Regions from separate parts of the Streptosporangium fragile genome, predicted to be linked through region 3. Evidence: riboswitches for the same ligand, from Rfam matches in the RefSeq annotation. Region 3 holds a riboswitch; each other region holds the start of a gene.

Region 1 (4,271 bases), on a different contig from region 3:
TCCTCGTCCCAGTGGATCATCTGGGAGCCCAGCCCCATGATCAGCAGAAGCGGACGCCCTCCGGGTGAGCCGAAGGTGTCGTAGGCGATCTCGATGCCGTTCGCCGAGGCTCGCAGAGTCATGGTCCTCCTACCGTGCCGGTCCTGCGGAACAGAATCTCATTCTGTACAGAGGCGGGGCAAGGGTGGGGTCACCTGGCCGGAGGAGCGCCGGTCAACCGCGCGGGGGACGGCACACGGCAGGGGCACGGCTACCCTTCGGGTCATGCCCCTGCCGCACACCCCGGGCACAAAGAAAGGTCCCATGGTCACGTTCTCCGTTCCGCGCGCACCCGGGAGGCGAAGCGCGGGCTCAGCACCGGGGGCTTCCCGCCGGGTGTCGCGATCCCGCGGCGGGTCGCCGGGGCGCCGCTGGGGCTCCGTGGTGGCGGCGCTGCTCATCGGCGCGCTGCCGGCATGCGGGACCGGCGCGTCGGGCACCACGGACCCGTCGCCCGCCCGGGAGGGCAGCCGCAGCCTGGTGCTCCCGCCGCCCGAGAAGGCCGGGCCCGTGAAACTCACCGGCATGTGGCCGTTCCTCACCCGCGAGGAACTACTGGACCGGCATCCCCACGTCCGGGGCGCCACCGTCGAGGACGCGGTGCAGGTGCGGTACGAGGAGGTCAAACGGGCCAAGGGCCACTCCTTGACCAGGGGGTTCATCTTCACCGGCTACGACGTGCGGATCAGCCGGGATCAGGAGGCGCCGACCGTTGAACACGCCCTCCAGACGTTCCTGGCGGGCGACACCCCCGACCACGCCTTCGACCTCCCGGCGGGGCCGTTCGGCGGCCACGCCCGCTGCGTCGGCCTGGAGCTCGTCGGCTCCGAGACCGGCATGTGCGCCTGGGCCGACGACGGCACGGTCGGGGTGATACTCGGCCCGAACTTCAGCGCCGCCGAGTTCAAGGAGATGCTTCCGGGGTTCCGCGCCGCCGTCGAACGCTGACGACCGCCCGGCGCCGGAGGCGGCGCCCCCATCCGCCGCGCGGCGGGGGCGAGCACCGGCGGACGACGTTCCGGCAGCCGAAGGCCCCGGCGCGGGAGCGCCGGGGCCGGGTCGTGCGAGGGTGTCCCCCGAGGACGTCGCGGGGAACGCCCGGAGGGACCGCGCGGGGACGCCAGGGGGAAACGTCCCGGAGGAGTCGCGCGGGGACGCCGCGGGACGGTCAGGCGCGGCGGCGGCCGGGGCGGCGGCGACGGCCGGTGAGCAGGAGGGCGCCTCCGCCCACGGCGATGAGCAGGACCGCCGCGGCGGTGCCCTTCGAGCCCGAGGAGGAGCTCGCGGCGGCGTTGGCGGCGCCGTCCAGGTCACGCGCTTCCTTCTCGCGCTTGACGTCCGCCGTGAGCACGACGTTCTTGGACGAGCCCGCCGCCGGCCCGGCGACGGCCTCGGCCTTCGTGGCCTCCTCGGCCTTCTTCGGCTCCGCGACGACCTCGGTCTTCTTCGGCTCCGCGGCCTTCTTCGGCTCGGCCGGCTTGGCGACGAGGGGCTTCGGCGGGACGGCCGGGTTGCGGTCCTTGCGGCCCCAGGCGCCGGTGGAGAAGGCCACCGGGTGGTTCTTCTTGCCCACGCCGTCGCCCCACTTGGTGATCACGTACTGGACCTTGATGTGACCCATGCCGCCGTTGCCGTTGACCATGAGCGTGTTGGGGTTGAACGTGCCGCCGGTCAGATCCGCGAAGGTCTTGGCGTCGAGGTCCAGCATGACGCCCCGGCTGGAGGGCTCGCCGGGACCGCGGTCGCCGACGAAGAACTTGGCCTTCTTGCCCTTGTAGATGACGTAGCCCTCGGTGAACAGGGGCCAGCTCGGGCTCGCGGCCATGCCCTTCTGCATCGGCTTGCCGCTCGCGGGCAGGCCGGTGTCACCGGCGCGGCCGGAGGAGTCGTCCCAGAAGTAGGAAGCCGTGGTCGACCCGGTGAGCAGGACGGTCTGGGAGGCGGCGTCGGGCTTGTCGGCTCCCGGGGCGGTACGGGCCGCGGGGGTGGCGGAGGCGGGCAGCGCGGAGGCGACACCGGTGGCGGTCAGCACGCTCGCGCCGACGAGGAGCGCGGCGGCGAGACGGTTCTTGTGCAGGGCGAAGAAGAAGCGCATGGGGAAAACGAGCTCTTTCACGAGGGAACGGGGCGGCCACGTGCGGCACACGGCGGAGGCACGGGCGAGGACGCGCTCGACGAGAAAAGGCGCAGCGGGATCAACCAGGCGCTACGCGAAGCACGGGCGGGAAGGCACCGCGATCAGGCGCGACGGAAGGGTTCGGGTGAAGTTCTGGCGAGCTGAGGGCGAAGGTCCGGGAGCCTGCACGTCAAGATCCGGGGAACCGGGACATGCGGGTCCGGGGACCGGCGCGTGCGGCCTACGGGACCGGCACGGCCACGGAACGCGCCGACATGGTGACGCGGTGATCCATGGGGGGATCTCCTCTCCATCTCGTCTACCGGGTTAGCTGACGGGTTCGGGCGGTGGAGTTGCCCTACCGCCGCGCGCTCGCGGCGGATTCACCCCGGGAAGGTGGGTCCCCGGCTCCCGCGGGCTTGGCGGCCCTCGGGACTCGACGTCGGCCGGCCGCTCCTTCTGTTGAAGGGCAGGTCACCAACCGATAACAACCAGGACACTACCCAGCACAATGGGACAAAGCAAAACAAATCCCATGAAAAGCCCAGAAGATCTACCTACAACCCCCAAGAAACACCCACCCCGGGGGTGGCCGGCGTCGCCCCTGCCGGCCGCCTCGGCACCGCGAGCAGCCCCGGTACACCCGTACCGCGGGAGGCCCGGCACGCCCCGCCGCGGGAGACCCGGCACACCCCGCCACGGGAGACCCGATACGCCTCTACCGCGGGAGGCCCGGCACACCCCGCCGCGGAAGGCCCGGCCGGGTGATCGGCCTCAGTGATCAGTCCCACCAGAACGACCAGGCGTTCCTGCCCTTGATCTGCTCGGCGTAGTCGATGAGGGTGCCGGCGCCCTGGATGATGCTGTCGGGGCAGAACGTCCAGTGCTCGGCCGCGACGTGCAGGGCGTGCTCCGAGGTCGTCGGCGGCGCGGCGACGCTCAGGTCGAGGGTGTTGAACCCCATGCCGACCACCCGGGCCCCGAACCTCTCCTCCCAGCTGCGCACCACGGCGGCCAGCGGAACCATCCACTCGTTGTGGTTCAGGGCGCCCTGCCAGCCCATGACGGCGAGCGCGTCGGCGCTCCGCTCGACGGCGACCAGGCCCAGCGGGGTCCGGCGCTCGGCCACCAGCCGGGCGTACCAGTCGGCGACCACGCCGGGGTCGGCGACAAGCTTGCCCGGCGGCGCCGGGCCCGGACAGCGGGGGCCGAAGGGGTCGAGGATGTCGACCTGGTCGGCGTGGGCCTTGGCGACCCAGTCGGTCCACACCTCGGCCATGAACGCCGCCGCGTGGTAGTTGTCGATCTCGGCGGCGGCGTCCGGGGCGATCTGGCCGGCCGCCCAGGGCTGGACGGAGTCCTCCAGCAGCACCGGCCAGAGGCCCGAGTGCTCGTGCTGGGCGCGCAGCAGGGCCCAGTACTCTCCGGACACCGCCACGTCGCTGAGCCAGAAGGCGGGTCGGGCACGGATCGACAGCTGCGAGTAACCAGGATCGGGCCAGACCACGTCACCGGGCGGCAGCTCCACGGAGAGCCGTCGGCCCTCGCCCCCGTCGGCGAACAGCTGGCTCAGAAATGGCGGAAGGTGCCCCCGCTCGCAATCGTCCATCTCTACCGATCCGATCCTGACCACGGACCAATTTTGTCCCGTCAAGCGTCCCGAGGGACAGTTCCGCCCTGGTACAGGCAAAACTTATCGGTACAGAAACGAACGAAACCCCTGGGCGCCCGTCTTCAACCGCCTCCCGGGCGCCTGGCTTCGGCCCTCCCGGTGACGGCCTCCGGCATCCCCCGGGGGCACCCGCCTCGCCTCCCCGGCGACGGCCTCCGGCCGCCTCCCGGGCACCCCCGCCTCGCCTCCCCGGCGACGGCTCCGGCCGCTCTTCGTTCTCAGTCCTTGACCGCCCCGCCCAGCCCGGCCACCAGCTTGCGCTGGACGGCCACGAAGAAGATCAGTACGGGGATGGTCATCAGCGTCGAGGCCGCCATGATGCCGCCCCAGTCGTTCTCGTCGGGCTTGAAGAAGACCAGCAGGGCCGCGGGCAGGGTCTGGTTGTCCTTGGCCGAGATGATGAAGGTCCTGGCGAAGATGAAGTCGTTCCAGGCGGTGATGAAG
Region 2 (4,271 bases), on a different contig from region 3:
CGAGAAGTACAACCAGGCCTCCGAGAAGTGGAAGCGCGCCAGGAAGAAGTACCGGGCGCTCAACGACGACCTCACCCGCCAGGGCGAGAGGGTCGCCGGGCTGCGTACGGAGCTCGTCACCATGGCCGTCAGCACCTACCAGTTCGGGTCGATCACCGGCTGGGAGGGCATGGTCAGCCAGACCGATCCCGGCGCCCTGCTGAGCGGACTGGCCGCGGTCGACCAGCTGTCGGCCAGCCGTGCCCAGTCCCTGCACGCCTTCGACGAGGCCACCAAGGAGCTGCGCGACAGCCGCGACAAGGCCAAGGACGCCCTGGCGGAGGCCGACCGGACGCGCGACGAGCTGGCCGTGGAGAAGGCCAGGGTCGAGAAAATGATCAAGGCTCAGCAGAAGGTCCTGCGCGAGGTCGGCGCCTACAACCCCGGTAATCCCGACAGCGCGGGCATCCAGTACAACGGCCCGGCCTCGGGCAACGCCCGCGCCGCCCTGGAGTTCGCCTTCGCCCAGGTCGGCAAGCCCTACCAGTACGGCGGCACCGGCCCCGGCGGCTGGGACTGCTCCGGCCTGGTCCAGGCCGCCTGGCGCAGCGGCGGGGTCAGCCTGCCACGCACGACCTGGGAGCAGTGGAGCTGGGGTGCCGGCCGCAAGGTCTCGCTGAACGATCTGCAGCCGGGCGACCTCATCTTCAGTGAGGGGCTCGGCCACGTCAGCCTCTACGCGGGCGACGGCAAGATCGTGCACGCTCCGCAGACCGGCGATGTCGTCAAGGTCGTCCCTCTCTCGGCGTACGGCCGTCGCCTCGTCGGGGCCGTCCGCCCCTGACGCGCCCGCGGGTGCCGCCCGGCCCGCGCCGGTCTGTCGTTCCGTACGCACGTCTCCCGTACGCACGTCTCCCGTACGCGCGTCTCGCGCCGGTCTGTCGTTCCGTACGCACGTCTCCCGTACGCGCGTCTCGCGCCGGTCTGGCGTGCCGTGCGTTCGTTTCGTGCTGGTCTGTAGCTTCGTCGTCTGTTTCGCGTGCCGGCCCGTCCCGAGCGCCGGGACCGGTGCCCTCCGTCTGTCCCGAGCCCGTCACCGCCCCCGTCACCGTGGGGTCCGGCATCGTCGACGCCGCCTCCGGCCGCATCCGTGGCTCCGCACCCAGCCCTGTCCACGCCCCCGTCCGCGGCGTCCGTTCCCGCGCCGGGCGCCGACCCGTCTGTCTCCCGGTCCGACGGAGATCAAACCGAGATCAACACCAATGTGACATATGTTACAGAAGTGATGAATTGCGGGGAGTGATTCGTAAGATGTGACGAGAGTCATATCTCGATAGCATAAATAGCGATTAAGCAGGGATAACGGGAAGATCACGAGGCGTTTTTGATCTTCAAAGTTGGTGAATGCTTTGCCGGATGGTGGAGATCCGGGTACCTTCTGGCCTCGCGGCCGCACGCCATGCTGCCGCGGTCCAGATCGGCCTCCGGGCCGATGCCCCATAGAAATCCAACCGGCCGCCGCTCCCTCGACCCGGGGTGCGCCCCCGTCGCGGTGGCCTGCCGAATTCGTGCAGCCAGGAGGCACGAAACCGGGGACCCAAAAGGCCCGCGAAAGCATGGTCAGGGGTGAATCGGCATTTTTATGCCGTAGGGCATCTTCCAGGCCCGAATCCGTCAGCTAACCCGGTAGGCATCAGTGGAAGTCCCAAGGAGAAATCCTGTCTACCACCCTGCACAACCCCCGTCTGTCGCGCCTTTTCCGCCTCTCCATCGGCGGGTTCGCCCTCACCCTGACCGCCTCAGCCGGAGCGGTCACGCTGGGGTCCATGACGGCGGAGGCGATGGCGGACACCGCGCCCACGCTCCAGGTCAACGGCACCGCGAGCGGCTCCGAGCAGGTCCAGAGCACCGACGGGACCGAGACTCGGACCGAGAGCGAGGCCAAGACCAAGGCCAAGGCCAAGGCGAAGGCCAAGGCCAAGCTGAGCAAGGCCGCGTTGCAGAAGGTGCGGGCTCGAAAGGCCGTTTCGGTGGCCAAGAAGCAGGTCGGCGATCCGTACCGGTGGGGAGCCTCCGGTCCCGGCGCGTTCGACTGCTCAGGGCTCGTCCAGTTCGCCTGGCGCAAGGCCGGCGTGTCCCTCCCCCGGATCACGCACAGCCAGTACCGGGCGATCAGGAAGAAGGTCTCGTGGAGCAATCTGCGCCCCGGTGACCTGCTGTTCTTCAGTGGGAAGGGCCACGTCGGCATGTACGTCGGCAACGGTCGCATGGTCCACTCGCCGAGCAGCGGAAAGACGGTCCGGATCGTGAAGCTGGAGGGGTACTACCGGTCCTCCTTCGCCGGAGCGGCCCGGCCCGGAGCCTGAGCAACGGACACCGGCCCCGTCCATCCCCAGGGAAGGACGGGGCCGCTCCATGCGTGGTGCGCACACCGGCGGATCGGCGGCCGTCGATCGACGCGCCCGCCACCGTGGAGATCGACGCGCCCGCCACCGTGGAAAGGCGGCTCCCGCCCGTGCCGCACGGGTTCACCCGGCGCCTCGACGGCCTCCCGCCTACCGCCGGTGGTCGACCCCGGTGTCCTCACCTCGGAGGGCACCTTCGCGCGTCGGCTCTCGCCCGGGGCGTGAACCCGGGCACCGTCCGGCGGTCACGGTAGCATCGGGCCGTATGTCCGTCCCGAAGGGGCGTCGCGCCGTGCTCGCCGGGATGCTGGCGCTGATGAGCGCCGGGCCGCTGCTCACCGGGGCCGGGCCGTCGCCCGCCGGGGCCGCGTGGCCCCCGCGCGACCGCGACCTCCCACCCGGCCTTCCTGACCTCCCGGGCGACGTTCCGGAGCTGTGGCCGGGGGAGGCCGCCGCCGTCCGCGGCGAGCACTCCCTGGTGATCGGACACCGCGTCCCGCCCGCCGTCCTGCGCGACCTGGCGGTCAGGGCCGACCGCGCCCGCCGCGCGGTCGGAGCGGTCTGGGGGCCGGTGCGGGCGCTGGTCCTGTTCCCCGCCACCGACGCCGAGGCGGCGGCGCTCGCCGGAGCCGGAAGCACCCGAGGTCTGGCCGCGATGGCGACCGCGGACCGGGTGATCGTCCTGCCGTCGGGCTACGCGCGGCTCACCCCGACCGGCCGGGACGTGGTGATCACACACGAGCTCACCCATGTGGCCACCGGCGCGACCCGGGGCGGCCGGGTGCCGATGTGGTTGTCGGAGGGGTTCGCCGACTACGTGGGCTACCGCGGTGCCGGGATCCCGGTCCGAGTGGCCGCCGCCGAGCTGGCCGCGGAGGTACGGGCGGGCATCGTGCCCGCCGGCCTGCCGGGGCCCGCGGACTTCGCCCCCGGCGCCCCCCGGCTGGCCCAGGCGTATGAGGAGGCCTGGCTCGCCTGCCGGTTCGTCGTGGAGCGCTTCGGCGAGAAGGCCCTGGTGAGGCTCTACGGTAGCGATACCGGGACCACGCTGGGCCTGCCGGAGGCCGAGCTCACCGAGGCCTGGCGCGACTACCTGCGGAAGGAACTCGCATGACGCTGAGCACGACGGGCAGGCCCTCCGGCATGCGCGCGGCGGGATGGGCGCTGGCCGCCCTGGGGGCGGTCACGCTGGCCGTCGTGGCGTTCACCACGCCCTGGCGGGCGCTGCCCGGGAGCGCTCCGGAGGTCGTCCCCGATCCGGCCCGCGACTTCACCCCCGCCCAGATCGCCCGCGCCGAGACGTTCGACGCGCTGGTCAGTGTCCCCGCCTACCTGTCGCTCGGCCTGACCCTGGTCGTCGCCGGGGTGCTGGTGGCCACCCCGCTGGGCGCGCGGCTGGTCGGCCGCCTGCGCGGCCCGTGGTGGCTGCGGGCTCTGCTGGGTGTCGCGGCGCTGTCGGCGGCGACCGAGGTTCTGCGCTGGCCGCTGGGCATGTGGTCGGAGACCCATCTGCGTGACTTCGGGCTGTCCACCCAGACCTGGCTGCCCTGGGCGGCCGACCGGCTCAAGAACATCGGCGTCAGGACCGCGCTGATCGCGATCATGGTGCTGGCCGTGATCGCACTGGCGCGACGCTACCGGCGCTGGTGGATCCCCGCGGCGGCCGGGGCGTTCGGGCTGACCCTGCTGGCGTCGTTCGCCTACCCGGTGGTGATCGAGCCGCTCTTCAACGACTTCCGGCCGATGGCCGACGGCCGGCTCCGCGACGACCTGCTGGCCATGGCCGCCAGGGACGGCGTGCCGGTCGACGACGTGCTCGTCGCCGACGCCTCCCGCCGGACCACCGCGCTCAACGCCTACGTCTCCGGCTTCGGCGCGACCCGCAGG
Region 3 (4,271 bases):
GCGGCTTCGCGCGCGTCACCCGCCGCCCCACGCCCGGTCACGTCGACATCGCCAAGGCGCTCCCGCTGACCTACGCGATCGCCTTCATCATGATCATCATGGCCGGTCTGCTGATGTACGCCGACCTGGTCAACCCGGTCCGTCTCTCCGGCTGACCCCGTTCCGCCGCGCCGCCGTACGTACGCCGACGCCGCGTGGCACCGTACGGTTCGTGCCGTCTCGTGCGGTTCGCGGCGCCCGGTACGGTGCCGCGCTCCCGTCGCCGCTCCGGTGCCCGGGGCCGGGCACCGGTCGCGCCCGCAGGCGTTAGGGTTGCGCCGTGGATGACGGGACGCCTGGAGCGCTGATCGACGTGGCGCTGTTCCGGCTACGCCGGATGTGGTCGCGGCCGCTGCGCCCGCGCAGGGCGGGGGAGTCGCAGCGCCCGGTGCAGATGTCGAACGTGATGGTCGTGCACGCCGTGCACAAGCTCGCCCTGGACGTGCCCGAGGTCACCGTGGGCGCCGTCGCCGAGCAGCTGGACGTCGATCCGTCCACCGCCAGCAGACTGGTCAACGACGCCATCGGCGCCGGGTTCGTCGCGCGGGAAGAGTCGGCGGTGGACGCCAGGCGGGCCCGGCTGGTGCTCAGCGACCGGGGCCGCAGGGTGCTCGACGCCGTCGTCCGGCACCGGCGGACCTACCTGGACGGGCTGATGGCCGACTGGGCCGAATCCGACCGCGAGACCTTCGCCCGCCTGCTCGCCCGCTTCGCGGAGGCGGCCGCGGCCCGCCCGGCGAACCTGGCCAACCTCGACCAGGTGATCGCCGAGGCGCTGGAGGGGCCCGCTACTCGCCGGTGACCCCGTCGATCCGCTGGCGGATGATGTCGGCGTGCCCGTTGTGCCGGGCGTACTCCTCGATCATGTGGACGAGGATCCAGCGCAGCGAGACGTCCTGGTCATGGCGCTGCCCCTTGCCGATGGTGTCCAGCGGCAGCCCCGCCGACAGCTCCCTGGCGTGCGCGATCTCCGCTTGCCACCTGTCGAAGGCGTGCTCGGCCGTGGGGCTGGTCTCCAGGGTGTCGAAGTCGCCGTCCGGGTCGTCGTCGGAGTAGTAGATCCCGACCGTGCCCTCGCCGTTGAGCACGTTACGGAACCAGCTGCGCTCGACGTCGGTCATGTGCCGGACCAGACCCAGCAGCGACAGCGTGGACGGCTCGGCCGCGCGCAGGCGCAGCTGCTCGTCCGTCAGTCCCGCGCATTTGACGGCCAGGGTCTCCCGGTGCCAGTCGAGCCACGCGTGCAGCATCGGGCCCTCGTCGGCGATGAAAGGGGGATCAATCCGAGTATCGGTCATGGTGTCCCATCCTTTCGGGCATCACCACCGCTGTCACGTCCTTTTTCCGCCACCGACCTCGTATTCCGCAGGCCCCGGAGCGCGGCGCGGATTCCGCCGGGACCGCCCGCCGAGGGTCGGGACCGCCCGCCGCCGGAGGCCGATTCCGCCCGTCGGCGGCCGGGTCCGGCCGCTCAGAACATCGAGATGTGCGGGTGGTCGTAGTGGTTGGCGGTGATGCCGCCGCGGTCGGACATGAAGCGCCAGCCGGAGCCGTGGTTGATGCGCTGGCGCCAGATCACGTACTTGACGCCGAGCTTGGCCCGGTTCTTGAGGGCCCAGGCGGAGATCTCGTCGCCGAGCTTGAGGTTGGCCGCGGTGGGCATCGCGCCGCCGGTGCTCATCATGAAGTCGCAGGCGCGCCCCAGCGGGTGCTCGCCGCCGTCGTTGGTGGGCCGGTAGCAGCCGACCGTGTACGGGAGGTCGAAGCGCCTCTTGATGGCGTCGCGCATGATGCGGGTCCGGTCGGTGATGTTGTCGGCGCCGGTGGGGAGCTGGGGAGCCCAGGTACCGTCGGCGCGGCGGCCGGAGCCCACGGGGACGAGCCGGTCGAGTTTGTCCTTGATGTCGTCGATCAGGTCCTCGGCCTCGTCGCGCTGGGACTGTACCTCCTTGGCCTCCTCCTTGATCTCGTCGGTGAGCCGGGCCGCCCTCTCGGCGGCCTGCTCCCTGCGGCCGAGGCTGTCGGCGAAGCCCTGCAGGTGGGCGCTCTGCTGGGCGGTGAGCTGCTCCATCACCGCGGCACCGCTCAGATCGGGGGCGAACAGCAGGGAGGGCAGGCTTCCCGCGCTGCTCTGGTAGCGCAGCTGGACGATGGAGTCGACCTCCTGCTTGGCCGCCGCGTACTCCTCCTCCGCCCGCTGCAGGTTCCTCTTGGCGACGGCTTCGGCCTTCTGTGCCTTCTGGAGCGACTCGCGCTTGGCCGCGTAGGACTCGATCAGCTTGTCGATCTTCTTGTTGAGCTTGGCCAGCTCGGCGCGGAGTTCGGCCTCGGTCGGCTTGGGCTCCGCGCTGCCCGCGGTGGGGGCACCGAGCGTGAACGCGGCTGCCGAGCCGAGGCAAAGGATCCAGACCGCATGACGACGGAACGTGGGGGACGGTGCCGCCACGACTCTCCTCTCCTTCCGCCTACCGGGTTAGCTGACGGGTTCGGGCTGGAGGAAGCCCTTCCACCGAAGTGGTTTCACCCCAGGTGCGGTGGTTCCCCGGCTCTCGGGCGAGGCGCCTGAGATTAGGCATATCAGCAGTTAGAGCTGATGTGGGAAGGATAGTAGTGGTAAACCGAAAGTCATGCGACTGCAATCCGAGACCAATAAGTGATCAATCCGTGACGACGGAGCGCAGAAGTTGTGCTGTCTCTTCGGGTAGCACATCGTTCACGAATGCTCCCATGGCCGACTCCGATCCGGCGAGATACTTCAGCTTGTTCGCCGCGCGGCGGATGCTGAAGAGCTCCATGTGGGCATACGCCAGGTCGCGGCCGACATTCACCGGAGCCTGGTGCCAGGCCGCGATGTACGGCATCGGCATGTCGAACAACCCGTCGAGGCGGCGCAGGACGTCGGTGTAGAGGGGGCCGAACGCCGCACGCTCGGCGGGCTCCAGACCTCCCAGGTCGGGCACCCGGCGGTGCGGGTAGAGGTGCACCTCGACGGGCCAGCGCGCCGCGGCCGGCACGAAAGCGGTCCAGTGCTCGTTCGAGGCGACGACCCGGACCCCCGCCTCCCGTTCGGCGGCGAGCACGTCGGCGAACAGGTTGCCGCCGGTCCGCTCCCGATGGCGCTCGGCCGCCCCGAAGGTCAGCCTGGTGCGCGGGGTCACGTACGGGTAGGCGTAGATCTGGCCGTGCGGGTGGGTCAGCGTGATGCCGATCTCCGCCCCCCGGTTCTCGAAGCAGAACACCTGCTCCACGCCCGGCATCGCCGACAGCTCGGCCGTCCGGTCGATCCACGCCTCCATGACCAGCTCGACCTGCTCGGGGGAGAGCCGGGAGAAGGAGGAGTCGTGCTCGGAGGTGAAACAGACCACCTCGCAGCGGCCGGCCCCCGGGCGGACCTCGCTCAACCCGCCGACCTGCCCGTACGTCCCCGGCTGGGCGGAGAAGGACGGGAAGCGGTTCTCGAAGACCACCACCTCGTACTCGGCGGACGGGATCTCGGTCGGGCGGCCGGGGACGGACGGGCACAGCGGGCACTCACTGGCCGGGGGTAGGAAGGTGCGGCCCTGGCGGTGGCCGGCCATCGCGATCCACTCCTCGGTGAGCGGGTCGTAGCGCAGCTCCGAGGCCGGCGGGCGGGGCGGCAGGTCGCGCTCGTCGACCGCGCTGCGGTCCGCGTCGTCCCGCCGGTCGAAGTAGAACAGCTCACGGCCGTCGGCCAGGTGGGTGATGGTGCGCTTCATCGGCTCAGGGTCTCGCTCTCCTGCTGCGGTTCTGTGATGATCAGCTCGCCCACCGCGGCGGCCAGCTCCTCGCGGGCCTCCTCCGGAAGGCCGGAGTCGGTGACCACGACGTGGGCCTCGGACAGCTCGGCGATCGTGCTGATCCCGACCGTGCCCCACTTGGTGTGGTCGGCGGGCACCACCAGCCGGTGCGCGGAGGCGACCAGTGCCCGGTTGGTCTCGGCCTCCAGCAGGTTGGGCGTGGTGAACCCGGCGCGGGTGCTCATCCCGTGCACCCCGAGGAACAGCGTGTCGACGTGAAGCCCCCGGATCGCCGCCACCGCGACCGGGCCCACCAGGGCGTCGGAGGGGGTGCGGACCCCGCCGGTCAGCACGACCGTGCGGTCGGCCCTGGGAGCGCGGTGGAAGACGTCGGCGATCCGGATCGAGTTGGTGATCACGGTGAGCTCCGGTACCTCCACCACGAAGTGGGCGAGCGTCCAGGTGGTCGTCCCG

Evidence for each region. Region 3 has a riboswitch for cyclic di-AMP ahead of ABD841_RS36130 (coiled-coil domain-containing protein). Riboswitches for the same ligand answer to the same signal wherever they lie in the genome.
Region 1: another riboswitch for cyclic di-AMP. It lies ahead of ABD841_RS19910 (hypothetical protein); the one in region 3 lies ahead of ABD841_RS36130 (coiled-coil domain-containing protein).
Region 2: another riboswitch for cyclic di-AMP. It lies ahead of ABD841_RS27015 (C40 family peptidase); the one in region 3 lies ahead of ABD841_RS36130 (coiled-coil domain-containing protein).

The regions. Positions count from the first base shown of each region.
Region 1 covers NZ_BAAAVI010000028.1:19,328-23,598, forward strand. The annotation lists gene ABD841_RS19900 (alpha/beta fold hydrolase) at 1-122, opposite strand, end outside; gene ABD841_RS19905 (hypothetical protein) at 376-987, shown strand; gene ABD841_RS19910 (hypothetical protein) at 1,208-2,155, opposite strand; cyclic di-AMP (ydaO/yuaA leader) riboswitch at 2,457-2,590, opposite strand; gene ABD841_RS19915 (DUF4253 domain-containing protein) at 2,937-3,788, opposite strand; gene ABD841_RS19920 (carbohydrate ABC transporter permease) at 4,046-4,271, opposite strand, start outside.
Region 2 covers NZ_BAAAVI010000046.1:54,493-58,763, reverse strand. The annotation lists gene ABD841_RS27020 (C40 family peptidase) at 1-823, shown strand, start outside; cyclic di-AMP (ydaO/yuaA leader) riboswitch at 1,528-1,687, shown strand; gene ABD841_RS27015 (C40 family peptidase) at 1,806-2,345, shown strand; gene ABD841_RS27010 (gluzincin family metallopeptidase) at 2,650-3,498, shown strand; gene ABD841_RS27005 (M48 family metallopeptidase) at 3,495-4,271, shown strand, end outside.
Region 3 covers NZ_BAAAVI010000090.1:3,288-7,558, forward strand. The annotation lists gene ABD841_RS36115 (M50 family metallopeptidase) at 1-155, shown strand, start outside; gene ABD841_RS36120 (MarR family winged helix-turn-helix transcriptional regulator) at 320-841, shown strand; gene ABD841_RS36125 (DinB family protein) at 828-1,337, opposite strand; gene ABD841_RS36130 (coiled-coil domain-containing protein) at 1,511-2,485, opposite strand; cyclic di-AMP (ydaO/yuaA leader) riboswitch at 2,488-2,624, opposite strand; gene galT (galactose-1-phosphate uridylyltransferase) at 2,697-3,776, opposite strand; gene ABD841_RS36140 (DeoR/GlpR family DNA-binding transcription regulator) at 3,773-4,271, opposite strand, start outside.